Regions from separate parts of the Exiguobacterium sp. R-39 genome, predicted to be linked through region 3. Evidence: riboswitches for the same ligand, from Rfam matches in the RefSeq annotation. Region 3 holds a riboswitch; each other region holds the start of a gene.
What was found. A riboswitch is a leader RNA that binds a small molecule or an ion and turns the genes downstream of it on or off. The one in region 3 is predicted to bind S-adenosylmethionine.

Region 1 (9,720 bases), 640 kb from region 3:
CGATTTTACCGATTGTTTCTGAAGTTTCGTGCCATGCTTTATGTGTAAAGTGCGTGTCTGTTGAAACCGAGTACACTTCAACGTCAAGCGCTTTGAGTGTTGCGTATTGGTTTTGAAGATCTTCGAGCTCAGTCGGGCAAACGAATGTAAAGTCTGCTGGATAGAAACAAACGACACTCCATTTTCCACGAAGGTTGGCATCTGTAAGATCGACGAACTCTCCGTTGTGGAATGCTGATGCACTAAATGGTTTTACTTCACTTCCGATTAAAGACATGATAAAAATCCTCCTGTTGGGTTCTATTTAAGAATCTGTTCTAGTAGAAAGAAAAAAACTGTATCTATCACACTAGAATAATTCTAATCTAATACTAATTTCATATAGACGCTCAGTTTTGTCAAGACATAACCTGCAATTTCCTATTCTGATAAACAAAGTGTGAACAAAAAAAGAACTTCCATTTCCTTAAATGAAACAGGAAATGGAAGCTGTATAAGTTACTGCCAGTCCGTATGGAACGTTCCTTCGCGATCGGTCCGGGCATACGTATGGGCGCCGAAATAATCACGCTGGGCTTGCAGGATGTTCGCATTGGAGTTCGCCGTCCGGTAGCTGTCGTAATACGTCAGCGATGTGCTGAGACACGGAGCAGCGAGTCCGGATAATGAACTTTCAGCGACCACCTGACGCAGTGACGTTTGATAGTCCTGAACTTTGTCCGCGAAGTACGGTGCAAGCATTAAGTTCGCAAGCGACTCGTCTTTCGCAAACGCCTCACTGATGACATTGAGGAACTCGGCACGGATGATACAGCCGCCGCGGAAAATCAAAGCGATTTCTTCGAGACGTAAGTTCCAGTCATACAGCTCGGATGACGTCCGGTACTGTGTGAACCCTTGCGCGTATGCGGCGATTTTCCCCATGTAGAGCGCTTGGCGGATCCGTTCAATCCAGACGTCTTTATCGAGTGTCTCACGGGCTTCCGGTCCACCGAGAACGGAAGCAGCAGCGACACGTTCTTCTTTGACGGCAGAAAGATAGCGGGCGAAGAGGGCTTCCGTAATGATCGACGAAGCAATCCCGTTATCAATCGATTGCATGCTCGTCCATTTGCCTGTCCCTTTTTGACCGGCTTGATCCAAGATGACATCGATCAACGGAAGACCGGTCTCGTCATCTTTTTTCCGGAGAATATCGGCTGTAATCTCGATCAGATAACTTTTCAGCTCGCCTTCATTCCAAGACGCGAAGACATCCGCGATTTCTTCCACGTCAAGGCCGAGACGGACCCGGAGAAAACTGTACGCTTCCGCGATCAGCTGCATGTCGGCGTATTCGATCCCGTTATGGACCATCTTGACGAAATGGCCGGCACCTTTTGGTCCGATGTAGACGCAACATGGATCACCGTTCACTTGTGCCGCAATCTTCGTCAAAATCGGCGCGACTTGTTCGTAGGCTTCTTTTGTACCGCCCGGCATGATGGCAGGGCCGGTCCGTGCACCGACTTCACCGCCGGAGACACCGACACCGATGTATTCGATTCCGTGTTGTTGCAACTGATCGAAGCGGCGTTCCGTATCATGGAAATGCGAGTTTCCACCGTCCATGATGATGTCGCCTGTTTCGAGGTGTGGAATCAGTGACTCGATGACCGAATCAATGGCACTTCCCGCCGTGACCATGACGAAAATTTTTCGAGGACGGGCTAGGGATTGAACAAAATCAGCCACCTCGTAATAAGGATGAACCGGCAATCCTTCGTTATGTGCCATTAAGTCATCCGTTAAATCACGTGTGTAGTTATAGACAGCGACGTCTTCCTGACGGCTTGCCATGTTGAGGGCGATGTTGCGCCCCATGACACCGAGCCCGATGACTCCGATTGAATGTAGCATATAAGATCGACTCCTTTTTTAGACGACGAGACTGAGCAGGAGAACGAATCCAAGTCCGAAGACGGAAATGATTGTCTCAAGTAAGGTCCACGTCGCGAAAGTTTCTTTCATCGTTAATCCGAAATATTCTTTAAACATCCAGAATCCGGCATCGTTGACGTGTGAAGCGATCAAACTGCCGGCTCCTGTCGCAAGGACGACAAGTGCGAGATTGACATCCGATTGACCGAGCAACGGAATGACGAGCCCGGCTGTCGTCAGTGAAGCGACGGTTGCCGAACCAAGTGAAATCCGTAAGATGGCGGCGATAATCCAGGCGAGTAAAATCGGTGATAATGTCGTATCTTCAAACATCTGAGCGACGAACTTACCAACACCGCCGTCAATCAGGACCTGCTTGAAGGCACCACCGCCGCCGATGATCAGTAGCATCATCCCGATTTGTGTGATGGCCGTCGTACAAGAATCCATGACGGTTTTGATCGGAATTTGGCGTGCCAGTCCCATCGTGTAGATGGCGACGAGTAAGGAAATCAACATCGCTGTTGACGCGTTTCCGATGAATTGAACGGCAGATAAAACAGAGTTACTTTCCCAACCAAGCGTTTTTTGCAATAACGTTAAAATCGTTGCGATGGACATCAGGAGGACAGGCAGCATCGCTGTGAAAACACTGATCCCGAAACCTGGTGTCTCGTCTAAATTAAATTCTTTTTGTTCCCCGAGTGACGCAATGTTGCCGGTTTTTTTGAATGATTCCGGTACGATCCGTTTCGCGATTTTTGTAAAGATTGGTCCTGCAATGATGACGGTCGGCACGGCCACGATAAAGCCGTATAAGAGAACTTGTCCCAGATCGGCCCCGTACTCCCCGGCGATGACGGTCGGGCCCGGGTGTGGCGGAAGAAAACCGTGTGTGACGGAAAGAGCAGCGACCATCGGAATCCCGAGATACAGGATCGAGACACGCAACTGACGTGAGATCGCGAAGACGATTGGAATCAATAAAACCAGTCCAACTTCAAAGAATAACGCGATCCCGATGATGAACGAAGCGACAACGACGGCCCATTGGATGTTCTTTTCCCCAAACTTCGCGACAAGCGTCATCGCGATTCGTTGCGCACCCCCTGCGTCGGCAATCAATTTTCCGAGCATGGCACCAAGTCCGAAGATCAAGGCGAGGTGACCAAGCGTTCCGCCGAGACCGGCTTCAATCGTCGTGACGATTTGATCAAGCGGCATTCCGAGCAGTAAAGCGACGACAAACGAGACGATGATTAACGAAACGAACGTATTTAATTTTAACCCCATAATTAAAACGAGTAACAGAACAATCCCGATGGCAACAATGACTAATGGCATGTGACTTCCCCCAAAAACGTTAAATTAAATTTCTTTTTGAATCAAACCCCGTTGATACGTAGCGATGCGTCGGTAATCGGTTTCGAGAACGCGCGCCAAACTGATGAAGATCGGTAACAACTGACGGTATTCGTGCATTGCTTCCTCATTCGGCACATGGCGATGTGTATCGCCGATCATATCTGCTGCCACCTCGAACGAATCGACTTCCCCTGTCGCATACAATCCGAGAATACAGGCCCCGAGACATGAACTTTCAAAACTTTCCGGAATGACGACTTCTGACTCGAAAATATCCGCCATCATTTGACGCCACACTTCAGAACGGGCGAACCCCCCGGTTGCCTGAATCCGTGTGACCGGACCATCCATACATTCGATTAACGCCAGGAAGACAGTGTACAAGTTATAAATGACACCTTCCAGGGCGGCCCGAATCATATGTTCCTTTTTGTGCGATAACGTCAAGCCGAAGAACGAACCGCTGACATCCGGGTTCCAAAGCGGAGCCCGTTCGCCCGACAGATACGGATGGAACAGTAAACCGTCTGATCCCGGACGGACGCGTTCGGCGATTTTCGTCAGGACGGCATATGGATCAATGCCAAGACGTTTCGCGGTCTCGACTTCCGCCGAGGCCAGTTCGTCACGAATCCAGCGTAAGACCATGCCGCCGTTATTGACCGGTCCACCGATGACCCAATGGTTTTCGGTTAAGGCGTAACAGAAGATCCGGCCTTTTTCATCCGTTTGCGGACGGTCGATGATCGTCCGGATGGCGCCGCTCGTTCCAATCGTAATGGCGATTTCGCCTTTCCGGATCGCATTGACGCCGAGATTCGACAGGACGCCGTCGCTTGCCCCGATCAGAAACGGTGTTGCCGGATTCAAGCCGGTTTGTTTGGCATAATCCACTGACATGTCGGTAAAGGACGTCGTCGTCGAAACCGGTCGCGACAATTTGGTTGCATCAATGCCTGCGACCTGCAACGCTTCCGCATCCCATTCGAGATCATGGATGTTGAATAAACCGGTCGCTGAAGCGAGTGAATGGTCGATGACGTATTGTCCAAACAGACGCTGGAAGACAAATTCCTTGATGCCGATGTATTTTTTCGTTCGCGCGGCAATGTCCGGATGTTCTTCGACGAGCCAGCAAATCTTACTGAGCGGCGACATCGGATGGACCGGAGTTCCGGTGCGGTGATAAATCGAGTAACCGTACTGTTCCTTGATTCGGTTCGACCAGACTTCGCTCCGGCTGTCAGCCCACGTGATGCAGGCGGTCAGCGGTTGATCGTGTTCATCCATCGCAATCAAGCTGTGCATCGCACTGCTGAAGGCGACGAACTTCGGTTGCTCCGTCGGATGTTGTTTCGTCATCAACCGGATGCTTTCGAGCACGGCATGGAAAATTTCTTCCGGATCCTGTTCCGCCGTCGAACGATTCGGGGTATGCAGCGGATAACCGACATTCGTTTGTCCGACGACTTCCCCTTTTGTCGTAAAGAGTACGGCTTTGGTGCTCGTCGTCCCGATATCAATCCCTAACATGTGTTCAGTCATGTGGTTCGACTCCTTTCGTCATCAGTTGTTGCGATTTCCATAAATCCTCAACTTCTTGCACATCATCGAAGTTCTGATGGAGCGAAGCAATCATTCGTTTGCGGTCGCCAGTTTCGATTGCTTCGATGTAGAGTGCATGGTTCTCGAGAATTCGGTCAAAATCTTCGATGTCGTCTTCGATTCGTTGACGCATCGACAGCAGGATGAAGCTTTCCATGACAGGTTTGAGATTCTGCCACATCATGCTGACGTATCCGTGGTCAATCGACCGGATGATTGTTTCATGGAACAGAACATCCTGATATGAAAATTCATCTGCGTCTTTGTATTTGACGGCAATCTTCATCATTTCAAGCACCTTGCTTAGCTCCCGAACCAAATCCTGACGATTCATCTTAACAATCCGCTCGAAGACGAACGTCTCGATTAAAAGACGGACATCGTAAATTTCCTGGATGTCTTGTTTGGACAGTCCGACGACAACGGCGCCCATCCGTTCCAGCCGGATGATGCGTTCTGACGCCAACACCTTCAGGGCATCCCGGACAGGAGATCGGCTGACGGAAAAATCAGCGGCTAATTTGTTTTCAGATAAGACGGTACCGCTCTCAATCTTGCCGGAAATGATCCGCATGCGCAGTTCATGGGCGACACGATCACCGGCGGAGGCTTTTGATAACCATTTAATCGGGTATAAAAGATCGGACATAAAAAACACCCTCTTTGTCGAATAAGTATACTTGTATACAAGTAGTATAAACGAGGAAAACTAAAATGCAAGCGCTTTAATTAAATTGTCATCTTTATCAAAATTGCGGCTTTTCGATGTGATAGGCTAGAGAACGAAAGCGTAGAACAGATTGTAAGACATCAGTCAGATGGAGGGATAAAATAAATGAAAATTTTAGTAGTCGGTGCAGGAGCCGTCGGAGGTTATTTCGGAGCACGGTTGGCGGAAAAAGGGGAAGATGTCACATTTTTAGTGCGTGAACGCCGGTTTGAAGAATTGTGTGCAGGACTTCATGTCAAAAGTCTTCATGGGGATATTACCTATTCTCCGCGCCTGATCCGGACCGGAGAAAAAGGAACGTTTGATGTCATTCTTTTATCGACCAAGGCTTATCATCTGGAGCAGGTGTTAGAGGACATCAAACCGTTCGTCGCAACTGATACATATATTTTGCCGTTGCTAAACGGAATGGCACATTTAAAGCAACTGGAGCAACACTTCGGAGCGGAACGTGTACTGGGCGGACTCTGCTTCATCGAATCAACGCTTGATGCACAAGGACACATCGTACAGACGAGTCCGTCCCATCATTTATTATTCGGTCCGTTACCGGGAACCCGGCCAGACCGTTTGGAAGAACTGAAGCAGCACCTAGAGGGGACACTAGCGCCGATTAAATACTCGGACTCGATTACCAGCGATATGTGGAATAAGTATCTGTTCATCACGACGTTTTCCGGTGTGACGTCGCTTTTCCGTTCAGCAATCGGTCCGATTCGTTCGCAGGAAGAAGGAATGATGATGATCCGCCGCCTGGCAACGGAAGCCAAAGAAGCGATGGAACGCCAAGGTGCTGTGTTCAGTGATGGGATTGAACAGATCCAACAGCAACAGATCGCACAAATGGATGAAACGATGAAGTCGTCCTTACAACGTGACATGGAGAAAGGTAATGAAGTCGAGTCAGCTCATTTGTTCGGCACACTTCTTTCGAAAGATGAAGCGACGCAAGTGATGTTGCCGGCGATTTATGCAAATCTCGAAATTTATCGTATGTCGAGAAAAGATGTTTAACTAGTTGTTATATAGGGAATGTTTGTTAGGTTGTATTGAGCCTATATTTTTCATAATCCACAATAATGTGTAATTTTCAGCTATTCGTTGACTTGCTGAATTGCATTCAACTATCCTTGAAAAGACAAGATGGTTAAAAAAGCAAAATATATTTTATATTTTTTAAATGAAAACAGAAGTGAGAGGGGAATTATTTTACATGAAACGTATTATTATCCGTGCGGGTATGACACCGTTTGAACAGTTCGACGCAGAATATTTGATGAAGCATAACTCAATCGGAGGGAACGTCGGAAACCTGATTTATCAATACAGTATTTTCCGCACCTTGATGACAGAGGGCACGACGATCACACCGGATTACTACTACTATGAAGAAGAGCGTGCAGATGAAATCAATGCGAACTTCGATTTATATGTCATTCCACTCGCTGATGCATTCCGTAAAGAATTCGTCCCGACACTTCGTAAATATACAAAATTGATTAAAAAACTAAAGATTCCGGTCGTCGTCATCGGTGTCGGTTTACGCGCACCGTTTGAAGCGAATTTAAACGACGGTTTCTCATTTGATGAAGACGTTAAAGCGTTTGTCAGCGCAGTTCTTGAGCGCTCAAGCATGCTTGGACTTCGCGGCGAAATCACATCAAAATATTTGACGCGTCTTGGTTTCCGCGAAGGAATCGATCACAAAGTCATCGGTTGCCCATCGATGTATGCGTTTGGTCGTGATTTGAAAATTCGTGAAACGAATATCACAAAAGATTCAATGATCGGTGTCAACTCGTCACGTCTTGCACCGCAAAACGTCCTTAACTTCATCACACGCGGAATGGAAGAGTACCCGAACCACTACTTCATCCCGCAATGGATGAAAGAGTTGCGTTTGACGTACACAGGAACACATCCGATTGCTGACTTATCCGTCACGAACTATCCGGTCAAGATGTCGGATCCGACTTACATGAACGACCGTGTCCGCTTCTTCTTAAACGCGCAGACATGGATCGACTTCTTGAAAGAAGCTGACTTCAGCTTCGGAGCACGTCTTCACGGTAACATCACGGCAACACTTGCCGGAACGCCAAGTATTCTGATTCCGAAAGATGCACGGATGCGCGAATTAACGGATTATCACCAATTGACACACATTTGGGCAAATGACATCACAGACAGCACACGCTTGTCGGATGTGATTGAGTCGGCTGACTTCCAAAGTCCGACACGTGTTCAAGCACGTAACTTTGATAACTTCGTGGAATTCCTGAATACAAATGATCTAGAACACATCTACAAAGAAACGAACTATCCGGAGAACGTTCCGTTTGATCGTGAAATGGCCAAAGCAGAGTTGCTTCCGGTCGTTAAACCGATCACAGGAATCAGTATCGAAGAAGCTGTTTCACGTTTTGAATCATACTTCCCAGCAGAAGAACAAAAAATCGTGGCAGCTCAAAAACGCGATAAAGCGAAAATGGCTGAAAAAGATAAGAAAATCAAATCACTTCAAGGCAAGTTGAACAGTCAAACAAAAGAAATGAAGCATCAACAAGGCACATTGAACCGGAAAGCGGTTCGCATGGCATTGAAGACAGCTGATTTGTTTGCGAAGAAATAAGCGACAGACGTCTTATACCGTTTTGGTGTAAGGCGTTTTTTTTTACATGATAAATTCTGAATTGTGTTGACAATTCAAAACAGGGTTGGTACTGTTATGAAAAATTACATTCTTATCCAGAGAGGTGGAGGGACTGGCCCTTTGAAGCCTCAGCAACAGGTCGAAAGATACTGTGCTAATTCCTGCGGGTGTTGTACCCGATCGATAAGCTTCCTTTGATTGTCGACCGACGCACCCATGCATGTGGGTGCGTTTTTTTTTAGTTTAACGAGAAAAAGAGGAGTGTGGAGGAGCAATGAAAGAAGGAACGTTTCGGCGGAAAATGGAATCCCGGCATATCGTCATGTTGTCACTCGGAGGTGTCATCGGGACCGGATTATTTTTAAGTACAGGCTATACGCTCGAGCAGGCCGGTCGGGTCGGCACGATTTTATCTTACCTGGTCGGAGCGCTGGCGGTTTATCTGGTAATGCTTTGTCTAGGGGAGCTGGCGGTACATATGCCGGAGACGGGTGCCTTTCACAGCTACGCGACGAAATATATTGGATCCGGAACAGGCTATACCGTCGCCTGGCTTTACTGGCTGACTTGGACGGTCGCGCTCGGTTCGGAATTTACGGCAGCCGGTTTATTGATGCAACGCTGGTTTCCGGATGTTCCGGTCTGGCTGTTCAGTGCTTTATTCGTCGTCATGATTTTAGGCATCAATGTCTTGACGGTCCGCTTGTTCGCGGAAGTTGAATTTTGGTTTTCTGCCGTCAAGGTGCTGACGATTTTAGTGTTCATCGTCTTAGGAACAGCAGCAATCGTCGGATTCTTGCCCCTTGCGGACGGCTCACAAGCACCGCTTCTCGCTCCGTTGACGGAGGGGGGCCTGTTTCCGAACGGAGCGTTCGCGATCTTGATGACGATGCTTGCCGTTAACTTTGCCTATTCCGGAACAGAGTTAATCGGGATTGCAGCAGGTGAGGCGGTCGATCCGAAACGGACGGTTCCTCTCGCCATTCGAACAACAGTCTTCCGGCTCGTCTTATTTTTTGTCGGGACGATCATTGTTCTTGCGATTCTGTTACCAAATGATTCAAAAGGAGTGCTTGAAAGTCCATTCGTTGCTGTGTTTGAACGGATCGGTCTTCCGTTTGCAGCAGACATCATGAACTTCGTCATCCTGACCGCGATTTTGTCAGCAGCGAACTCGGGTCTGTACGCCGCATCACGGATGCTCTGGTCTTTATCCGATCAACGGATGATTACGCCGTACTTTTCTAAATTAAATGCGAGCGGAGTGCCGATACGTGCCGTTCTCTTCAGTATGCTCGGTGGTCTGCTTGCCCTGTTCTCCAGCGTCTATGCACCGGGTTCCGTCTACATTGCGCTTGTCTCGATCTCGGGACTGGCAGTCGTCGTTGTCTGGATGAGTATCAGCGCCTCACAGTTCATGTTCCGCAAGCGCTATCTGCAAGAGGGG
Region 2 (9,720 bases), 470 kb from region 3:
ACGGTGAATCGAATATCAGTTTCATCAATGACAATAAAAAAATCATGATGGTGTATCGTGTCATCGTCCTCGGCATGGTTGTGTTTGGTTCGCTCGTTCAAACGGCGGGACTTGTCTGGGCGCTCGCGGACATCTTCATGGGCTTGATGGCAATCGTTAACTTGTATGCAATTTTCCGCTTATCCAAAATTGCGAAGCTGGCACTCGATGATTATTTAGTACAACGTAAAAATGGTCAGGATCCCCGTTTCCATAAAGATTCGATTCCGAATCTTCCGGGGAAAGAAACGCTCGAGGCGTGGCAGGATGAAGACCGGAAAGAAAAAGCCATTTAATATGAGAAGGATCAGAGTCATCTGGTCCTTTTTTTATTGGTAGAGATTTTGATAATCGTCATTAAAGCGATGTGAAAATGGGAATACTAAAAAAAACGACCGGAAAGGAGGGGGAGGATGGAAAACGTACATTATGTTCGAGTCGCGGATGCCGTTTGGGATTCGTTTGGAGATGATCCCCACATCATCATGGACTGGATTTTGTTTATCCATGAAACACAACCCGATCATGAGCAATTATTCGCACTCGAAGAGACGACCCCACTGTATCAGTTGATGAGCCAAATCGATATCTTCATTGACCAGGAAACCCACTATAATTTGGGACGGGCGATTGTCGGGGAAGAACTAATCGTCAATGAGGAGCATGCGGCAATCGTCGGCATCCTTCCCTTACCGCTACTCATCATTTCGTCGGAGGTCATGCGTAATTTTGATCGACGGGCACTGGAAGTGATTTATCAGGAGGCCGGCCAGCAAGGTGATTTCGATGAGGTTTGGGAACAATTCGGGAATCTACGCGCCTATTTTCACCAGGCGGAAGAAGCGCAGGATACGATTCTCGTCTATTATGTATAGGGCTTTCCTTGTACAACTCCATTATATAAGGACATAGAAAAAGAGAGGGGGATGTGACATCCGCCTCTCTTTCCTGTATGTGTAAAGTCAATGCTTAAAAGTCGATTTCGTCTGGATCCGGTCCGAGACGAACATCCGTTGCCAAACGATCAATCTTCTCGAGATCATCTGCGTCCAGTTGGAAGTCAAAGACGTCAAAGTTTTCCGCAATGCGTTCAGGTGTGACCGATTTCGGAAGCGCGACAATACCGTTATCCAAATGCCAGCGCAAGACGACTTGTGAAGGAGATTTACCGTGTTTTTCTGCAATTTCCTTGAAGTCATTGATTTCGAGGAATTTCCCTTGCATGAGCGGGCTCCACGCTTCAACTTGAATGCTATGGTCCTGTAAATATTCATGCAGTTCGTGTTGCGGAAGTTGCGGATGAAGTTCGACCTGATTGATCATCGGTGTCATTAATCCTTCTTCAGCAAGTGTATCGAGGTGATGTTCTTTGAAGTTCGACACGCCGATGGCTTTAATTTTCCCGGCTTCGTAAAGCTCAACCATCGCTTTCCACGCTTCGATATATCCTTCAACCGGCCAGTGGATCAGATAGAGATCAAGGTAATCGGTCTCGAGACGTTCAAGTGACTCGGCGAAAGCTTCCTTAGTGCGTCCGGCACGAATATCATCGTTCCATACTTTAGACGTTAAGAAGAGATCTTCACGGTTCACGCCGCTTTCTTTAATTCCTTTGGCGACACCACGTTCGTTTTTGTAAACGGCAGCCGTATCAATATGACGGTAACCGACACGAATGGCTTCTGCGACGGCAGCCGGTGCTTCCGTCTCTTCGTCGACTTGCCAGACACCGAATCCGATTTGTGGAATTGTGACACCATTTGAAAGTTTTGCGTATTGCATGTGTATACTCCTCCTTTAATGAAACGAGAATATGGAATTGCTCGTTTAGTTTAGCATGAACAAGCAAGAACGTCCGTTTCAACGCTCAAGGGAGGAAAAAGCCGGTTAGAAAGCGAAAAGAGGAGGGTAAATCTATAAAGGAAACGAGGTGTATTTTATGAAACGATCTGTTAAAAACGTACCAAAAGGTGTTTGGGCCGGCCTTGCAGCCCTGTTAGGGACACAAGCGACATGTTTGTTCCTTGGTGCACGGAAGACAGGACGAAATCCGTGGGTCTGGGGAGGCGCAGGACTGATTCAGTTCCCGCTTCCGGCGATTGCGTATTTCATTCTCAACCGCCAAGACCAGAAAAAATAAGTCAAAACAAGACCTATCGCAAAAGCGACGGGTCTTGTATTTTTTACGAAACATTTTTTTTACGCACATCAGCTGTTTTTCGACGTGGGAAGCCGAAGACGATGGCAAGAGATCCGCAAACGAAAAGCAGGAACGGATAAAACAGATAGGGAATCAGTTCCGGGGAAGCCGTTTTCGTTAATTCCGCTGCAATCAGCAACTGGGCTCCGTACGGGATGATTCCTTGGATACCGCACGAGAAGATATCGAGGATACTGGCGGATTTCTTCCGATCAATATCATACGTATCGGCGATTTCCGCAGCGAGTGGTCCGGCGACAAGAATCGAAATCGTATTGTTCGCTGTCGCGAGATTCGTTGCACTGACGAGTGCCGCCATACTGAATTCCGCGCCGCGGCGTTGTGAGATTTTCCGCGTCAGGGTTTCTTTCAGATAAGCAATCCCGCCGTTAAAGGTGATCAGGCTGACGAGTCCGCCCATTAATAACGTCAAGATCGAAATTTCTGCCATCCCCATCAATCCTTCAGACATCGACAGGACGAAGCCGCTTAAGCCGAAGCTTCCGTCCATCATACCGATGATACCCGTCAAAACGGTTCCGCCGACTAAGACGAGGATGACGTTGACACCAAACAAGGCGAGGACGATGACAGACAGATACGGAATCAATTTATAAAACTCAAACGCTTTTGCTTCGACGACGTCTCCTGTACCTGAGACGAAAGCCAAGATGATGACCGTCAGGATTGCTGCCGGCAACACGATCATGAAGTTGGTTCTGAATTTGTCGCGCATATTGGTTTTTTGCGTCCGGACTGCTGCGATCGTTGTATCGGAAATGAATGACAGGTTATCACCGAACATTGCACCGCCGACGACAGCTGCCGCGGCAATCGCAACATTGACACCTGTTGCTTCATGAATTCCGAGAGCAATCGGGGCAAGTGCGGCAATCGTACCGGTCGAAGTCCCCATCGCCATCGAGATGAAAGCAGCGATGATAAACAACCCACTCATTAAAAGAGAAGGCGGTAAAAATGTCAGCGACGCGTTGACGGTCGCTTCGATGGCGCCAATCGCATCGGCCGTTCCGGAAAAGGCACCGGCAAGTAAGAAAATAAAGACCATGATCATGATGTCCGGATTTCCGGCACCCGTTGCAATCCGTTCCACGGTTTGATTGATGCTGCCTTTCGTTGTGACCGCCGCAAAAATCAAGGCAATCAAAGCCGCAATCAGAATCGGGAATTTGTAGAAATCATCGTAAAAAATACCGGCACCGATAAAAAGAACTAAAAAGACAAGTAACGGTAGAAGTGCCCATTTGTTCGGTGTAATCGTCTCGTTCATAAAACCACTCCTTTTCTACAAGTACAAAAAAAGACTCCTTCGCAAGAAAGAAGGAGGTCTTTACTGAAAAAGACGCTCTTCTTATCTCTCAAGCCGCAGCTTGCTGGATTTGGCACAGTACGATTTAATCGTCCGCTGCCGAAACATCATCGGGCCAGTCCCTCCGTCTCTCGCGATAAAAAGAAGTCATTTAATTGTCTGAAATACGTTTTCTACCGTAACGTATCTTTTACTGCATGTCAACACTACTTCACTGAAGTGCTTGTTTGAGCGTCGTCACATTTTCATTCATCAAGTCAAAATACGAGGCATTCTGCTGTTCTTTCGTGACGGACTCCAGATTGTGGATCGTAATCGCTTCGGCTCCGATTTCCTGTTGGATGACGCGGGCGACTTTAGGAGAAACCGTCTCCTCGAAAGCGATATACTTCAAGTCATGCAATTTGGCTTCTTTGACGAGAGCAGCCAGTTGCTTTTGGGAAGGCTCGTCCGACGGAGAGATGCCGGCAATCGGCAATTGCGAGAAACCGTATCGTTCGGCTAAATATCCGTAAGCGGCATGCGTGACGAGCAATTCTTTTTTCGAGCCCTTATCGACAGCCTGTTGCAGATCTTGATCGAGCTCATCTGCCTGCGTATCAAATTCAGCCAGGTTTTTTTCAAACGTCGCTTTTTTATCCGGTACTTCTTTTGCCAGTGCCGTCGAAATCGATTGGGCCATCATTTTGGCATTGTTCGGATCGAGCCAGACATGGGGATCGTATTTGCCGTGATCATGTTCTTCTTCCGTGTGTTCGTCAGCATGATCATCGTGTCCTTCATGTTCGTGAAGCGTGGCGTTGGCTTCGAGTAAGTCGATTCCTGTGCTTGTCTCGACGAAACGGACATCATTGCCTTTCAGACTGGCTTTGATTTTTTTCGAGTACGGTTCAAGCGTCGTACCGGTTAAGAGGAACAGATCGCCTTGTGCGATTTCTGTCAGTTGTTTAGACGTCGGCTCGTACGAGTGCGGATCGGCACCGGGAGGGACAATCATCTTGACGTCGATATCTGTTCCGCCAATTTCCTTGGCGATTGCCGCAGTAGCGAATGTCGATGTATACACCCGAAGCTTTTGATCGGTCGCATCTTGATTGGATTCGGAAGAACCGCAGGCAGCAAGAAAAGCAGCGCTGGCAAAGGCAACCGTGAAAGCTGAAAGTAATTTTTTCATATGAATAAACCCTCCAAAAATTATTAAAACGTAATTATTCCGATTTGAACCTTTTCACTATAACGAATCCAAAACGAAGCGTCAAGTATAAGTCGGGGAAGACGTTCGGCTTCTAAATAAATCGGGTAGATGACTAATAAGAGATCAGAAATCGAGAGTAAGCTTTGGAGGTGATGAGGTGAAACGGGAAACTGCTTGGCTGATGGGAGGGGCGGCAATTTTAACGACAGCCGCAGCCGGAGCGAGCATCTGGAACAACTATGGTGCTTTATTACGATGGACGGAACCGGCGCTTCCACTGTCGGAAGTCCAACTCGCACCCCGGACGATTTTGTTTAAAACCGTTAATCAGAAAGAACTAAAGTTGGATTTATATTATCCGCCGGGTGATGGTCCTTTCCCGGTCGCGATTTATGCGCACGGGGGAGCCTTCGTCAGAGGGAACCGGGATGACGTCTTTTGTTTTACGCCAATCGTCGAGCGTTTCCTGGAACTCGGCATCGCCGTTTGCAGTATCGATTATCGCTTGTTTGAGGACGGCAGTTATTTTCCGGATAATCTGGAAGACGTTCGGGATGCACTTTGTTTCTTAAATCAGGAAGCCGACGATTTACGGATTATGCGGGGACGCATGGTGTTGTGGGGAGACTCAGCCGGTGCCGCGTTAATGCTGACGACGGCACTTGCCCCGATGGAATTCATCGGCGAACAAACAGCCGAATGCCTCCCGTTGATCAGTGGTGTCATTGCCCTGTATCCTCCGACGAACTTCCTCCTGTTCAAGTTCATTCAAACGTGGATTGCCCATATTAAGTTTTACGGAGGAGGGCGGGACGAGTGGCGGGAACTCATGACACGTGTTTCGCCGGTAACACATTTGACAGCAGACTCACCACCGATCATGTTGTTGCACGGAAAAAAAGATCCGATTGTCCCATTTACGCAAGCGCTCCACTTCGTTGAAAAGGGAGCCGATGTCGGAGCCGACGTCCGGCTGTTTTCCTTCCCGAACGGCACGCATTCCCTGGCGAGCTTTACCCAGACCGAAAATCCGTTGAAAATCGAGCGGTTACTGGAACGGATTGAGACGTTTAGTTGTCAGGTCCTGGCGTTGCCGCCCCGGGAGACCCTTCACTAAAAAAGAAAACATGATACAATCAGTCATATTTCTTTTGAAGGAGACAGTAAAATGACAGAAATTTGTTTAGTGCGTCATGGTCAAACGGATTGGAATTTAAACGAGCGGATTCAAGGACGAGAAGATATTCCGCTCAATGAGACAGGGCGATGGCAGGCTGGAATGAGCGCAGCTTACCTGGCGGAAGAAAAATGGGACGTCTTGATTTCAAGCCCCTTATCGCGGGCAGTCGAGACGGCAGAAATCATCGGACGTTCAATCGGGCTGGATGTAACGGAGACGGATGAACGGTTGGTCGAACGGGAGTTTGGATTGGCATCAGGACAGCCCGTCGCCGGAATCTATGAAGCAGTCCAAGCGAATGATACGGAACGTGTACCGGGACTTGAAACCGAACAGGAAATTCAGCAGCGGGTGTTTTCGGCAATTGAAGAATTGACAGAAAAATATCGGGGACAACGCCTGTTGATCGTCTGTCACTCGCATACGATCAAAGCGGCATTATCCTCGATTGATGATAGCTTCAGTTACCGGACACCGCTTAAGAATGCATGTGCGAACTATATTCGTTTCTCCGACCGGTATGAGATTGACCGGATCAATGTCGCGGATCATATCGTAGATCAAACGATACGTCCTTAAGAGATGGTTGGATTTTCGTGGAGGTACTGTTTAAACGTTTCTTTCGCGATACTCGTAATATGTGCGCCGCGTTTTGAACGCCGGTCTTTGTATTCCTGAATCAAGGCTTCACCGGTGAAATGATCCTCGACGACTTCGCGTAAGATCGATTCCGACAAGTCATTTTTCATCATGACCATCTTTCCTTTGAACAGGTACGATACCCCTTCACTTAAGGGAGTCGATTCAAGCGGCGTCACAATCATCGCAGCCGGATCATTATCAGGTCGGGAAATCGTAATTTCAATCAAGGCCCGTAAATTTTTATTGAATAACTCGTCGATGATCGGTTGATCATTTTCCAGGACGACAATTTCAGCGACCCACTGTGCCGTCTGATCCGTGCTGACAGTCAATCCATCTTTGATCGTAACGGGAATCGTCGTATCCCGGCCGGATTCATCCATTAAAATACGTAAGGTGCACAATTTAAAGGTTTTCAAGAAAACGCCTCCTTGTTGAATGAACAACAGATTTTCTTCAGTATACCGTGACCGGGCAAACGGTGGGAAAGTTTTAGAGAGGATTTTTTAGTGAACTATGTTTAAATGGAAGTAGAAATTAGAAACAGGAGGACCGTTCATTATGCCGCAAGCACTGATAGGAGTATTAGGAATCATTGGCATCATCTTACTTGCCCATTACATCATCTCGTATTGGCATGCTGAACCAACAGACCGTCCGACACTTGCTTATCGTATAGCGCTCCTGATTGCCTGTTTGCTTCTCATCAGTGGAAGCGACCACTTAATCAGTATTTTTTATGCGGATTCCTTGGCAGAGTTCGGTCAACGGATTACGTATATCGTCTTCATCGGAGGTGCGCTTGGTTTCGCTTGGTACTTTCGTCAACAAATGGAACAAGCGGCAATCCAAATGACAGTTACACCAAATGAAACAGCCCACTTCAGCTGAAGTAGGCTGTTTTTATGTTCAATTGTTTATTTTAGACCGCTCGCAGTCCGTGTGTCGCGAATCATATCCAGTTTCAGTTTCCAGAGACGGTCGCTGAAGGTGATGGCATAGACTTCCGGCAGACGGAGGCGTTTGTATTCTTCCCATAGACGACCGATCTGCTGTTCATGGAAATGGCGGCTTTCTTCGATGGTCGGGACCGTGTATACCAGTTCTCCGTCAACGAAAATCGGCGTCAGCAAACGTTCGACGTTAAAGTTCTCGATCCGGTTGCGGAATGACGGATCACGGACGTCGATTAAGTCGATTGCCTCCAGATCAGTCGGATCTTCATCCAGTAACGTCACGTAATCACCTTTGAATTTATTCGTGACGCGGTCGACAATCCGGTACACTTCTTTGATGTGTGGTGTCGTCGTCTTCGCTTTTGAGGACGAGACTTTGATGACCGGAATGAGTTCGCCGTCGACTTCACGTGCGACCAGCTTATAGACCATACCGAGTGCAGGTTGTTCGTATGCTGTGATACCGCGTGTTCCGACGAGGAACGTATTCGCCTGTGCCCCTTGAATCCGTAAATCCTGGATGACGTATTCATCGAGATCACCGGATAAGACGATGTCGACATCCGGGAAGCCGGCTTCATCGAGCATTGTCCGTGCCCGTTTCGATAAGTAGGATAAATCGCCGGAATCAATCCGGATACCGCGCAATTTATGTCCTTTTGCTTCGAGTTCCTTCGCGACGATGATCGCGTTCGGCAAACCGCTTTTCAGCGTGTCGTACGTATCGACGAGTAATGTCGCTTGATCCGGATAGTAGGCAGCAAACGTCCGGAACGCCGTTAATTCATCATCATGGAATTGAATATCGGCATGCTCCATCGTTCCGCCGCACGGAATACCGAAGTCTCGTCCGGCAGAAGCAAGGCTCGTGACATCAAAACCGGCTAAGTACGACGCGCGGGTTCCGAAGTAAGCAGCATCGATGCCTTGGGCACGACGCGCACCGGCTTCGAGGAATTTTGCACCGGGTGCCGATTGACGGATCCGCGCATATTTCGTAGCGATCAGGGATTCGTGGTTAGCGATATTCAAAATCGCCGTCTGCAATAATTTTGCTTCGAAAATCCGGGCTTCGATCCGGACAAGTGGTTCGTTCGGGAAAACGATTTCGCCTTCTTTGACGCTTGAGATGGAACCGGAGAATTTAAAGTTGCGCAATTCCTCTTTGAACTCGTCCGGGAAACCGATCATTTTTTGGAGATACGTAATGTCCTCTTCTGTAAAACGGAGGGTCTGAACATATTCGATGATATTTTCGAGCCCGGCGAAGACGACATAACCCCCTTCGAACGGGTTTGACCGATAGTAGACGTCAAAGACAGCGCGTTCATTATGACGTCCTTCCTGCCAATAAATATACATCCACCGTGGCAGATAAAGATCAGTATGAAGTGCAAGATTACGTTGTAACATGAAGACAGATCCCTTCTTATTCGCCGACGACATCTGCGCCGATCGATTGTTTGAAATGCGTAAGTGCCCAGTCATGGCCGGCCGCGTTAAAACTTGCGACGGCGTCGGCATGGACGACGATTTTATATCCCAGATTGTAGGCATCGACTGCTGTGTGCAGGACGCAGATATCCGTACAGACACCGACGAGATGAACTTCGTGAATCGAACGTTCCCGTAACCGTAAATCAAGATCCGTTCCGGCAAAAGCACTGTACCGTGTTTTATCGATGACATGATCTGCGACACGTGCCATCTCAGCTACTTGTCCGAAAAGGTCTCTGCCGTGAGTACCACGGATGTTGTGGGGTGGGAAGAGGACGGTTTCCGGATGGAAGGTGTCTCCTTCTTCGTGGATATCGTTTGCGATGACGACATAATCCTCTGATGAGAACTCATCCATCAGTGAAGCGATGCGTCCTTCAATGGCCTGTCCTGGTTTTCCGCACGTCAACTTTCCTTCATCGGCTACAAAATCAACCGTATAATCAATCACGATAAGCGCACGCATGAGCGTCTGCCCCTTTCTTTTTTGGGAGGTAGTGTTCTCCTTCACATTGTACTCTATCTGTGCCAGAAGACAAAAGGAAGAAATCCATCGGCGAGAGGTATAAGAAACCGGAAAAGTAGGGTATAAGGTATAGGACGAAAATAATGGTGGAGGAGGAAAATGGCATGAAAAGGTTGAATGAGTATGAAGTGGAAGAACGTTTGGAAGGACTGGCG
Region 3 (9,720 bases):
CGCCTCGATGACGACGAGCGGCTTTTGTGACGAAGCCGCACTATCTAAATAGACGAGTTTCCGGTCATTAACCTGTTGGTCAAGAATCGGAAACTGATTGCGGATGGATGCATCGATTCCCATATTAGTTTACTTTCCCTTCGATCACTTGAACGAGACGTTCTTTGACAGAGTCAATCGCGAGTTCTGAAACGACCGGTTGTAAGAAACCATGAACGACAAGACGTTCTGCTTCTTTACGTGAAAGACCGCGGCTCATCAAGTAGTAGAGTTGGAGTTCGTCGACACGGCCGACAGATGCCGCGTGTCCTGCCATGACATCATCTTCATCAATCAAGAGGATCGGGTTCGCGTCACCACGTGCCTTTTCAGACAACATGAGCACACGTTCCGTCTGCACACCGTTTGATTTTGAAGCGCCATGATGAATCATGGATGTTCCGTTGAAGATCGATGTTGCCGAATCTTTTTGAACACCGTGAATCAAGATGAAACCTTCCGAACCTTTACCAAAATGGTCTGTCCGGACGTTGAAGTTTTGTTTTTGATCGCCACGACCAACCGTTACGGCTTTCGTATCCGAGAACGAATCGTTACCGACGAGGTGTGTTTTCGTTTCCGTGATCGTGTGTCCGTCATTCATGTGACCGAGTGCCCATTCGAGCTTCGCGCCTTGTTTGACGACACCGCGACGGTTCATATACGTGACAGCACCTTTCGCAAGCGTATCGACGCCTCCGAAAAGAACTTTCGCATTGTCTTCGACGAAGACTTCCGTGACGACGTTGACGTTATGTGCTTCTTCTCCGTACGAGACGAAGCTTTCGATATACGTCAGTTCACTGTCAGCATCTGCGATGATGATTGCATGGTGGTACAACGCACCGCCTGTTTGTTCCAGCGTATAAATCGCCTGCATTGGAACAGTCAACTTCAAGCCTTTTGGTACGTATAGGAATGTACCGCCGTTCATGAGTGCTGCGTTGAGTGCTGCGAGACGATCTTCGTTGACGTTGACGCCTTCTGTCATGAAGTATTTCTCGACGAGCTCCGGATGGTGCTTCATTGCGTCTTCAAGCGTCGTGAAGATGACGCCGTTCGTCGCTTCGCTGTTTTGCGCGTGGACGAGTTGTCCGTTACGCGTAATCAGCATATGGTCACGGTTTTCACCGATCAACGATTCGATATCCGGTGTCAAACCAGTTACCGTTTCGAGATCTGCTGTACCTTCTGTGAAGTTCCAGCCACCGATTTTAATTTTTTCTACTTTTGGCAATGCGAGCGTCGGGGCAAGATCAAGTGCATCTTGACGCTTGGTAATCATCCAAGCCGGTTCCCCTAAGCGAGTCGCACGTTCTGCCACTGCCTCGCGATTTACGGCAAGATTCAGTTCTACAGTCATCATGCTTCCTCCCTCGTCTTACGCTTTTGTTTCGATTTCGACTTCTTCGATGCCGAGTTCTTTTTTAACCCAGTCATAACCTTCTGCTTCGAGACGGTGAGCAAGTTCTTTACCACCAGACATGACGATTTTTCCGCCCATCATGATGTGGATGAAATCAGGCTCGATATAGTTCAAGAGACGTTGATAGTGCGTGATGATCAAGCAGCCGAATTCAGGTGAACGCATTTCGTTCACACCTTTTGCGACGACTTTAAGTGCATCGATATCAAGACCTGAATCGATTTCGTCAAGGATCGCGATTGCTGGTTTCAGCATCGTCATTTGGAGAATTTCATTCCGTTTCTTCTCTCCGCCCGAGAAACCTTCGTTGAGGTAACGGTGTGCCATTTCGCCCGGCATTTCTAGAAGACCCATTTGTGCGTCGAGTTGACGGATGAATTTCATGAGTGAGATTTCATCGCCTTCTTCGCGGCGTGAGTTGATTGCTGAACGCAGGAAGTCTGAGTTCGTCACACCACTGATTTCGCTTGGGTATTGCATCGCGAGGAACATCCCTGCTTGTGCACGTTCGTTGACTTCCATTTCGAGGACGTCTTCGCCGTCGAGTGTGACTGATCCTGATGTCACTTCGTAAGTCGGGTGACCCATCAATGCAGATGCGAGTGTTGATTTACCAGTCCCGTTTGGTCCCATGACCGCGTGGATTTCGCCGCCTTTGATTTCTAAGTTGACGCCTTTCAAGATTTCTTTGCCGTCGATTGCAACGTGTAAATCTTCAATCTTTAAGTGTGAAGCCTTCATGTAGAATCCCTCCATCTATTCATTTCGTGTCTGACGATTCAGTTCACGAGAGTTACTAATTTAGTATCATTCTAATCTTAATGAATCATACCACATTATTCAAGCGTCATCGCTCATGGTTTTTTCTCAAAACGGAGCCTTTCAGTGAGAATGACTCTAAAGTGAGACGACTTCCTTTTCCTGTTCCGGTTTCGTTTGACGGTGAACCCGCTGTGACAGTAGGAGCAGTGGTATTCCGAGAACGGTCATGAGCGCTAAAACACCGAAAATCGGCAGCGGACGTTCCGGTCCAAAATAAAGTAATAATTGTCCGCCGATGACCGGTCCGACCGATTGACCGATCGACGTCAAGCCCATCGCCCCGAAATAACTTCCCCGCAGTTCCGGTTTCGCAAAGCTGTCCGTCAAAATGTCGGTCATCGTAAACATCATCACTTCCCCGCATGTGAAGATGAACATCGCGCCGATCATCAACCAGACCGTACCGGCCGTTCCCATAACGAACAAACCGACGGCAACGGTCGCAATCCCGACCGTAATCGATACGAGCGGTGACGTCTTGACGCCAAACTTCATGATCGGGTACTGGACGACGAGCACCGTGATCGCGTTAATCGTAATCAACAAGGCAAACAAACTCGTCCCGCCCGACAATAACGTCGTCGTCGTCAAAAACTGCGGCAACGTCGAGTTGAACTGACTGTATCCGAAGACGCCGAAGATGATGCCGGCGAGCGCGAACGTAAAGGCGACGTCGGTCTTCAGCAGACGGACCGTTGCGCCGAACGACACCTTTTTCCCGCCGTGACTTTCCGTGATCGGGTGCCGCTTGAACAGGATGAAGATGGCGACGCCGTAGCCGAGATAGACGAACGCTGTAATATAGAAGGTAATCGCCGTATTTCCGGCACTGAGCAACAACGCAATCCCCGGTCCGATCGCGGCTGCGATGTTGATGCACGTATAACGGATGTTAAAGACGAACAACCGGTTTTCTTCCTCCGTCGTATCACTGATCAACGCCCTCGCCGACGGTTCGAAGATGGAACGAAAAACGCCATTCAAAGCACTTAAGATGAAAAACGCCCAAAACGTCTCGACTTGTGCCAGTCCGATAAAGACGAGCACGAAACCAAACGTTCCGCTGAGCATCATCGTCCGCCGGCCATAGCGGTCGGATAATGTCCCGCCGACGAAACTCATGACGAGACTGGCGATGGCCGAAATACTGAGAATCCAACCGACGTCGACCGGGCTGAACTTCAGGACGACCGATAAGTAAATCGCAAAAAACGGCATCGTGATGAAAGTCCCGAGCCGGGCAAAAAATGTCCCGAGCAAAACCCCGACCGTCAATGGATGAAGCTGTTTCAAACGTTGCATGGAAATCCCCCTTTCGCACAAAAAACAATGCATCCTTCCATTATATAGGAAGAATGCATTGAAGGAAGCAACTTATTTGCTGACCGGAACGACGGCCCCTTTGTATTTTTTTGTGATCCAGTCCTGATTCTTTTTCTCATGGAGAATATCGAGTAATGTCGTGACACGTTTGTCTTTTTCATCGCCGTCACGCGTCACGATGATGTTGACGTACGGTGAAGACTCGTCTTCCAGTGCAATCGTATCTTTCAACGGGTTCAGACCGTTGTCGATCGCGTAGTTCGTATTGATGAGGACCGCGTCACCTTCGTTATTTTTGTAGGCTTGCGGTAAGAGTGACGCTTCAATGTTCGTTTTGAACTTAATTTTCTTTGGATTTTCTACGATATCTTTCAATTGTGCATCCGTTGTTTTACCGTCTTTCAACTTGATCAGCCCTTCGTTTTGAAGGAACGTCAAGACACGTCCGCGTTCTGCAACGTTTGAGCTTGTTAAGATCGTTGCACCTTTTGGCAGTTTATCCAAAGACTTGTATTTTTTAGAATAGACACCGAGCGGTTCAACGTGAACGCCGCCGGCACTCGCGAATTTATAGTCTTTGTTTTCTTTTTCCTGTTGCTCAAGGTACGGCACGTGTTGGAAATAGTTCGCATCGATTTCTTTTTCAGCCAATGCTTTGTTCGGAAGAACATAATCCTGAAACTTCTTGATTTCGAGTTTATAGCCTTTTGCTTCATATTCTTTTTGAACATGCTCCAAGATTTGAGCATGAGGAACGTTTGACGCTCCGATGACGAGTGTTTTTGAATCGCCGCCGCCTGAAGAAGATTCTTCTCCGCATGCTGCAAGACTGACTGCTAAGACCGATACGGCTGCTGTGCCGACGAATTTTTTCCAAAGTTTCATGAATGATTCCTCCCAAGGTTAAATAAGATAGGTATTACCGTTTATCGATGGCTTTGACAAGCAGGTCACCGATAATTTGAATGATGAAGACGATGACAAGAATCAACAGTGTCGCGATGACGGTGATGTTATTTTGTGAACGCTGGAATCCTTCGATGAAGGCCATGTCTCCCAGTCCACCACCACCGGCTAACCCGGCCATTGCCGTGTAACCGACGAGTGCGACAAGCGTAACGGTGATTCCTGAGATGATTGCCGGCAAAGCTTCCGGAATCAGGACTTTATAGATAATTTGGAACTTCGTTGCGCCCATCGATTCAGCTGCCTCGATGACACCCTTATCGACTTCACGAAGTGCCAGTTCGACCATCCGGCCGTAAAACGGTGCTGCACCGAGAATTAACGCAGGTAATGCAGCCGTTGGTCCTAAGAATGACCCGACGATGATTTTCGTGATCGGGATCAACAGAATCAATAGAATGATAAACGGGATAGAGCGGAATATATTGACTAAAAAGCTGAGTACGGAATAGAGTGTCCGGTTTTTAAACAACAATTCTTCGTTCGTCGCATATAACAACAGACCGATCGCCAGTCCGAGGACGAACGTCGCGAGTCCTGCAACAGCCGTCATATAGACGGTACTGCGGGTTGCTTCCCAAACCATATCCCAATCCACATCTGTAAAAAATGTACTCATCGGTGATCCACCTCCACTTCAACGTCACTCGCTTGAAGTTTGGCGATGACCGCTTGTGCTTCCTGTTCCGACCCGAGCAGCTGAATGAACAGCGTTCCGAGTGCCCCGTCCTGCGTCTGTCCGACGTTTCCGCCGATGATATTGAATAATAAGTTCGAGTCTTTCATGACTTCGGCCAGGATCGGACTTTCCGCCGTCGAACCGACGAACGTCAGCTGGACGATTTTTCCGGTCGGGTAGCGTTCGCGTAATTTCGCAAACGTCAATTCGTTTTCAGATGGTGACGTCAATTGTTTGACGAACTCTTTTGTCATCGCCTGTTTCGGGTGACGGAACACTTCTGCGACCGGTCCCTGTTCGACGATTTTCCCGGCTTCCATGACGGCAACCCGGTGACAGATTTTCTGAATGACGTGCATCTCATGTGTAATCAAGACGATTGTCAGTTTTAATTTTTTGTTGATGTCGACAAGCAACTCGAGGATCGAGTCCGTCGTTTTCGGATCCAGCGCACTGGTCGCTTCGTCACAGAGTAAGACATCTGGGTTGGATGCCAGTGCCCGGGCAATCCCGACCCGTTGTTTTTGTCCACCTGACAGTTGCGACGGGTAAGCACCTTCGCGTCCGTCGAGTCCGACGAGTTGAATCAGTTCAGCAACTCGTTCTTTGCGACGGGCTTTCGGATAACCGCCGAGTTCAAGCGGGAACATAATGTTTTCTTCGACGGTCCGTGACCACAGCAGATTAAAGTGCTGGAATACCATTGAGACGTTTTTGCGGACGCCGCGTAATTCTTTCGGTTTGAGCGTCGTCATTTCGACACCGTCGATTTGAATCGAGCCGCTCGTCGGTGCTTCAAGCATGTTCAGCAAACGAATCAGTGTTGATTTCCCTGCCCCTGAATAACCGATTATTCCAAAAATTTCACCGCGCTCGATTGACAAGTCGACATTGACGACGGCTTCAACCGATCCGCGCTTCGAGCGATAAATCTTTCCTACATCCTGTAAGCGAATCAATACGGTCCCTCCTAAACATAAAAAAAGTGCGCACGTTTTAGAGCAAACGCGCGCACTTTTTCAGTACACAAAACCATTTGCTCTCATCTTGCAGACAATCGTCTGCTGGAATTAGCACCACTTCGGAATAAATTCCGCGGTTGCCGGGTTTCATCGGGCCAGTCCCTCCACCACTCTCGATAAGAGTTATCGGTATTTAGTTATTTTTAATATAATCTGAATATTAGCAGGGGTTATTTTGCTTGTCAAACAGTTTTTTCTGAAACCGGTTGAAGCAGACTGAAAGCACGTGCCAAATCTTCTTTCAAGTCTTCCGCGTCTTCAAGACCGACCGAGATCCGAACGAGACCATCTGTAATTCCGAGTTCTGCGCGACGCTCTGCTGGAATCGACGCATGCGTCATCCGTGCCGGAACGGAAATCAAACTCTCGACCGCTCCAAGACTTTCAGCCAATGTGAAGAAATGTGTCGCTTCGACGAGTTTCTCCGCATTTTCTGCTGAACCGACATCAAAACTGATCATTCCGCCGAAACCGGTCGCCTGTTTCTGTTGTGTCGAGTGACCCGGATGTGATGCCAGTCCCGGATAAAAGATGTATGAGACGACATCCTGTTCCTGTAAGAACTGAACGAGATCGTGTGACGTTTCTTCGATTGCATCCATCCGGATACCAAGCGTCCGTAAACCACGGACGAGCAGGAAGCTGTCCTGCGGTCCAAGAATACCGCCGGTCGAGTTTTGGATGAAATGAAGATCTTCTCCGAGCTCGTCGCTGTTGACGACGACAAGTCCGGCGACGACGTCCGAGTGACCGCCGATGTATTTTGTCGCGCTGTGAAGAACGATATCTGCACCGAGTGCGAGTGGTTGCTGCAGGTATGGTGTCGCAAACGTGTTGTCGACGACAAGTTTCAGGTTGTTGCGTTTTGCGATCTCAGAAACAGCTGCGATATCCGTCACTTTCAACAACGGGTTCGTTGGTGTTTCGACGTACAGCATCTTCGTGTTGTCTTGAACCGCAGCTTCCGTTGCGGCAAGATCCGTCGTATCGACGAATGTCACTTGGATGTTGAATTTCGGTAAGACACGTTGCATCAGACGGAATGTACCACCGTAGACGTCATCTGTCATGACGATATGGTCGCCTGACTCAAGCAGATTGAATACGGCATGAATCGCTGCCATTCCTGATCCAAAGGCAAAACCACGTGCGCCGCCTTCAAGATCGGCAATCAGACGTTCGATGCTCGTCCGTGTCGGGTTGGCTGTCCGTGAATACTCGTAGCCTTCTTTTAGTTGACCGATTTTTTCCTGTTTGTATGTGCTTGTCTGATAAATCGGGGGTGTAACGGCACCTGTTGCTCGATCGACGCCTGTTCCTCCATGAATCAATGCTGTCTTTTTACGCATGTGTCTCGTCCACCTTTTCAAAGATTTGTTGGCTTAAATACCGCTCGGCACTGTCGGCGAAGACGGTGACGATGGTACTGCCGGGAAAACGATGTGCCAGATCAAGTGCTGCTACGAGTGCTGCACCGGCTGAACTGCCGACGAGCAATCCTTCACGAGCCGCCAATTCATGGACTTTCGTGAAGGCATCATGATCTGAAATCGTATGAATTTCATCTACTAAGTCACGCGAGACGAGGCTTGGCCATTTGGCCGTTCCGATACCTTCCGTCTTATGCGGTCCGGCTGGTCCCCCGTTGAGGACCGAGCCTTCCGGTTCGACGATTGCACCTTTCGTCCCGAGACGTTCTTTTAAATAGGCCGCTGTTCCGGCAAACGTTCCGCCTGACCCGCATCCGGCAACGAACCAATCAATCTGATCCAGTTCCGCCATCAGCTCAGGGCCAAGTGTCCGCTGATACGTGACCGGATTTTCTTCGTTTTCGAATTGAAGCGGAACATAACTGTTCGGAACCGTTTGTCCGAGTTCTTTGGCTTTATCGATCGCGCCCTGCATATCGAGCTCAGTCGGTGTGTTGACGACAGTCGCGCCGAGTGCCCGCATCAACGTCTGTTTCTCCTGGCTGAACTTTTCCGGAACGACACAGATGACCTGTAAATCATACTTTTTGGCGGCGAGCGCCAAACCGATGCCGGTGTTGCCAGCAGTCGGTTCGATGATCGTTCCACCTGGTGTCACATATCCCTGTTCGATCGCGGCATCAACGAGTTGAATGCCAAGGCGGTCTTTGACGCTGCCCCCAGGGTTCATCCATTCGAGCTTCGCCAAAATCCGCGTACCAGCAGGCAAATCGAATGAAGTAATCTCGTAGAGCGGCGTATTTCCGACGAGGTCGCGGACTGATTTCGCGATCATCCGAAGACGATGTCCCATTCATCACGACCGGCAAGCATTTTCTCGGCATAGTGCTTCGCTCCTTTAAGATCGTGGGCGCTTGCGAATCCGCATTGGACTTCATTTTGCGCTGGAATTTCTTCTGCTGCTAAGACGTCTTTTAATGTTTTCTCAACAAGCTCGCTCATTTTTTCGACCGAATCAAAGTTCATCATCGCCATGTAGAAACCTGTTTGGCAACCCATTGGCGAGACATCGATGACATCGTCCGAATAGTTACGGATGTTTTCTGCAAGTAAATGTTCGAGTGTATGCATTGCACGCATCGGCATTTGCTCGACGTTTGGTTGCGTGAAGCGGATGTCGTATTTAACGACTTGATCGACTTTACCGTCTTTGTATCCGGCAACGCGAATATATGGTGCTTTGACTTTCGTATGATCCAGGTTAAAGCTTTCTACGTTCATTTTTTTGAGTGTCATGATTTATTCCCCCATTTTCTCGGCTTCTACGAGCCAGACGAAGTGATTGTATTGTGTAAATGAAACATCGAATCCGCGTGATGCAAAAATCTGTTCCATCACCGGAATCAGTGGATAAAACTCACGTTCCAAATCTTCTGCTAGTCCGTTAAATCCTTGGGCTTTCGCTTCAGAAATCGTTTGTAAGCGGGCTTCTTCCGAAACAAACATCGTATCGGCATAAACGATTTTTCCGTCGTGCGGCAAAATTTTCGCCATCAAGTCAACAGCTTCTCCCTTTTCCTCATCCGTCAGATGATGAAACGCATACGTCGAAACAAAGCTTTTCGCATCATCTGCCGTAAACGACAGGAAATGTCCGTCCTGCACCGGAAGTTCCGGAATCTTGTTGGTGAGAATATCCCGCATCTCCGGACTCGGTTCGACGGCGAGGACATGATCATGTCGCTCCAGCAACCGTTGCGTCAGGTTACCGGTTCCTGCGCCGAACTCAACGACCGGGGAGACTGCTTTCGTTGCGACCGTATCTAATATTTCTTCATAACGACGAAAGACTTCTTTGTACTCCGGATCATGCCCCGTTACCGTGTCGTCGTATGTTGACGCCCACTCTGTAAAAACATCCATAAAGCGTACTGTCATGCCTGTTCGTCCTCCGTATCTCTCTTTTAATTCCGACTAATCGGATATGAATTAAAGTAATTTACCTTAATCGCA

Region 1: linked by a shared signal. The riboswitch ahead of ACP26N_RS15760 (amino acid permease) and the one ahead of ACP26N_RS12540 (methionine ABC transporter ATP-binding protein) in region 3 are both predicted to bind S-adenosylmethionine.
Region 2: linked by a shared signal. The riboswitch ahead of ACP26N_RS14930 (Na+/H+ antiporter NhaC family protein) and the one ahead of ACP26N_RS12540 (methionine ABC transporter ATP-binding protein) in region 3 are both predicted to bind S-adenosylmethionine.

The regions. Positions count from the first base shown of each region.
Region 1 is NZ_CP187965.1:3,021,450-3,031,169, reverse strand. Features, by position in the region: gene ahpC (alkyl hydroperoxide reductase subunit C) at 1-277, opposite strand, end outside; gene gnd (decarboxylating NADP(+)-dependent phosphogluconate dehydrogenase) at 499-1,899, opposite strand; gene ACP26N_RS15785 (GntP family permease) at 1,918-3,264, opposite strand; gene gntK (gluconokinase) at 3,289-4,830, opposite strand; gene ACP26N_RS15775 (GntR family transcriptional regulator) at 4,823-5,539, opposite strand; gene ACP26N_RS15770 (ketopantoate reductase family protein) at 5,726-6,634, shown strand; gene ACP26N_RS15765 (polysaccharide pyruvyl transferase family protein) at 6,834-8,252, shown strand; SAM riboswitch class I at 8,362-8,463, shown strand; gene ACP26N_RS15760 (amino acid permease) at 8,548-9,720, shown strand, end outside.
Region 2 is NZ_CP187965.1:2,848,207-2,857,926, reverse strand. Features, by position in the region: gene ACP26N_RS14950 (alanine/glycine:cation symporter family protein) at 1-335, shown strand, start outside; gene ACP26N_RS14945 (hypothetical protein) at 453-914, shown strand; gene ACP26N_RS14940 (aldo/keto reductase) at 1,009-1,821, opposite strand; gene ACP26N_RS14935 (hypothetical protein) at 1,979-2,179, shown strand; gene ACP26N_RS14930 (Na+/H+ antiporter NhaC family protein) at 2,223-3,530, opposite strand; SAM riboswitch class I at 3,609-3,712, opposite strand; gene ACP26N_RS14925 (metal ABC transporter solute-binding protein, Zn/Mn family) at 3,781-4,743, opposite strand; gene ACP26N_RS14920 (alpha/beta hydrolase fold domain-containing protein) at 4,922-5,881, shown strand; gene ACP26N_RS14915 (histidine phosphatase family protein) at 5,933-6,523, shown strand; gene ACP26N_RS14910 (YwpF family protein) at 6,520-7,005, opposite strand; gene ACP26N_RS14905 (hypothetical protein) at 7,148-7,477, shown strand; gene ACP26N_RS14900 (nicotinate phosphoribosyltransferase) at 7,504-8,955, opposite strand; gene ACP26N_RS14895 (cysteine hydrolase family protein) at 8,972-9,505, opposite strand; gene ACP26N_RS14890 (4a-hydroxytetrahydrobiopterin dehydratase) at 9,670-9,720, shown strand, end outside.
Region 3 is NZ_CP187965.1:2,381,254-2,390,973, forward strand. Features, by position in the region: gene ACP26N_RS12510 (cysteine desulfurase) at 1-123, opposite strand, end outside; gene sufD (Fe-S cluster assembly protein SufD) at 125-1,402, opposite strand; gene sufC (Fe-S cluster assembly ATPase SufC) at 1,421-2,206, opposite strand; gene ACP26N_RS12525 (MDR family MFS transporter) at 2,363-3,589, opposite strand; gene ACP26N_RS12530 (MetQ/NlpA family ABC transporter substrate-binding protein) at 3,662-4,495, opposite strand; gene ACP26N_RS12535 (methionine ABC transporter permease) at 4,530-5,195, opposite strand; gene ACP26N_RS12540 (methionine ABC transporter ATP-binding protein) at 5,192-6,214, opposite strand; SAM riboswitch class I at 6,295-6,400, opposite strand; gene ACP26N_RS12545 (bifunctional cystathionine gamma-lyase/homocysteine desulfhydrase) at 6,460-7,626, opposite strand; gene ACP26N_RS12550 (PLP-dependent cysteine synthase family protein) at 7,619-8,542, opposite strand; gene ACP26N_RS12555 (S-ribosylhomocysteine lyase) at 8,539-9,003, opposite strand; gene ACP26N_RS12560 (class I SAM-dependent methyltransferase) at 9,007-9,645, opposite strand.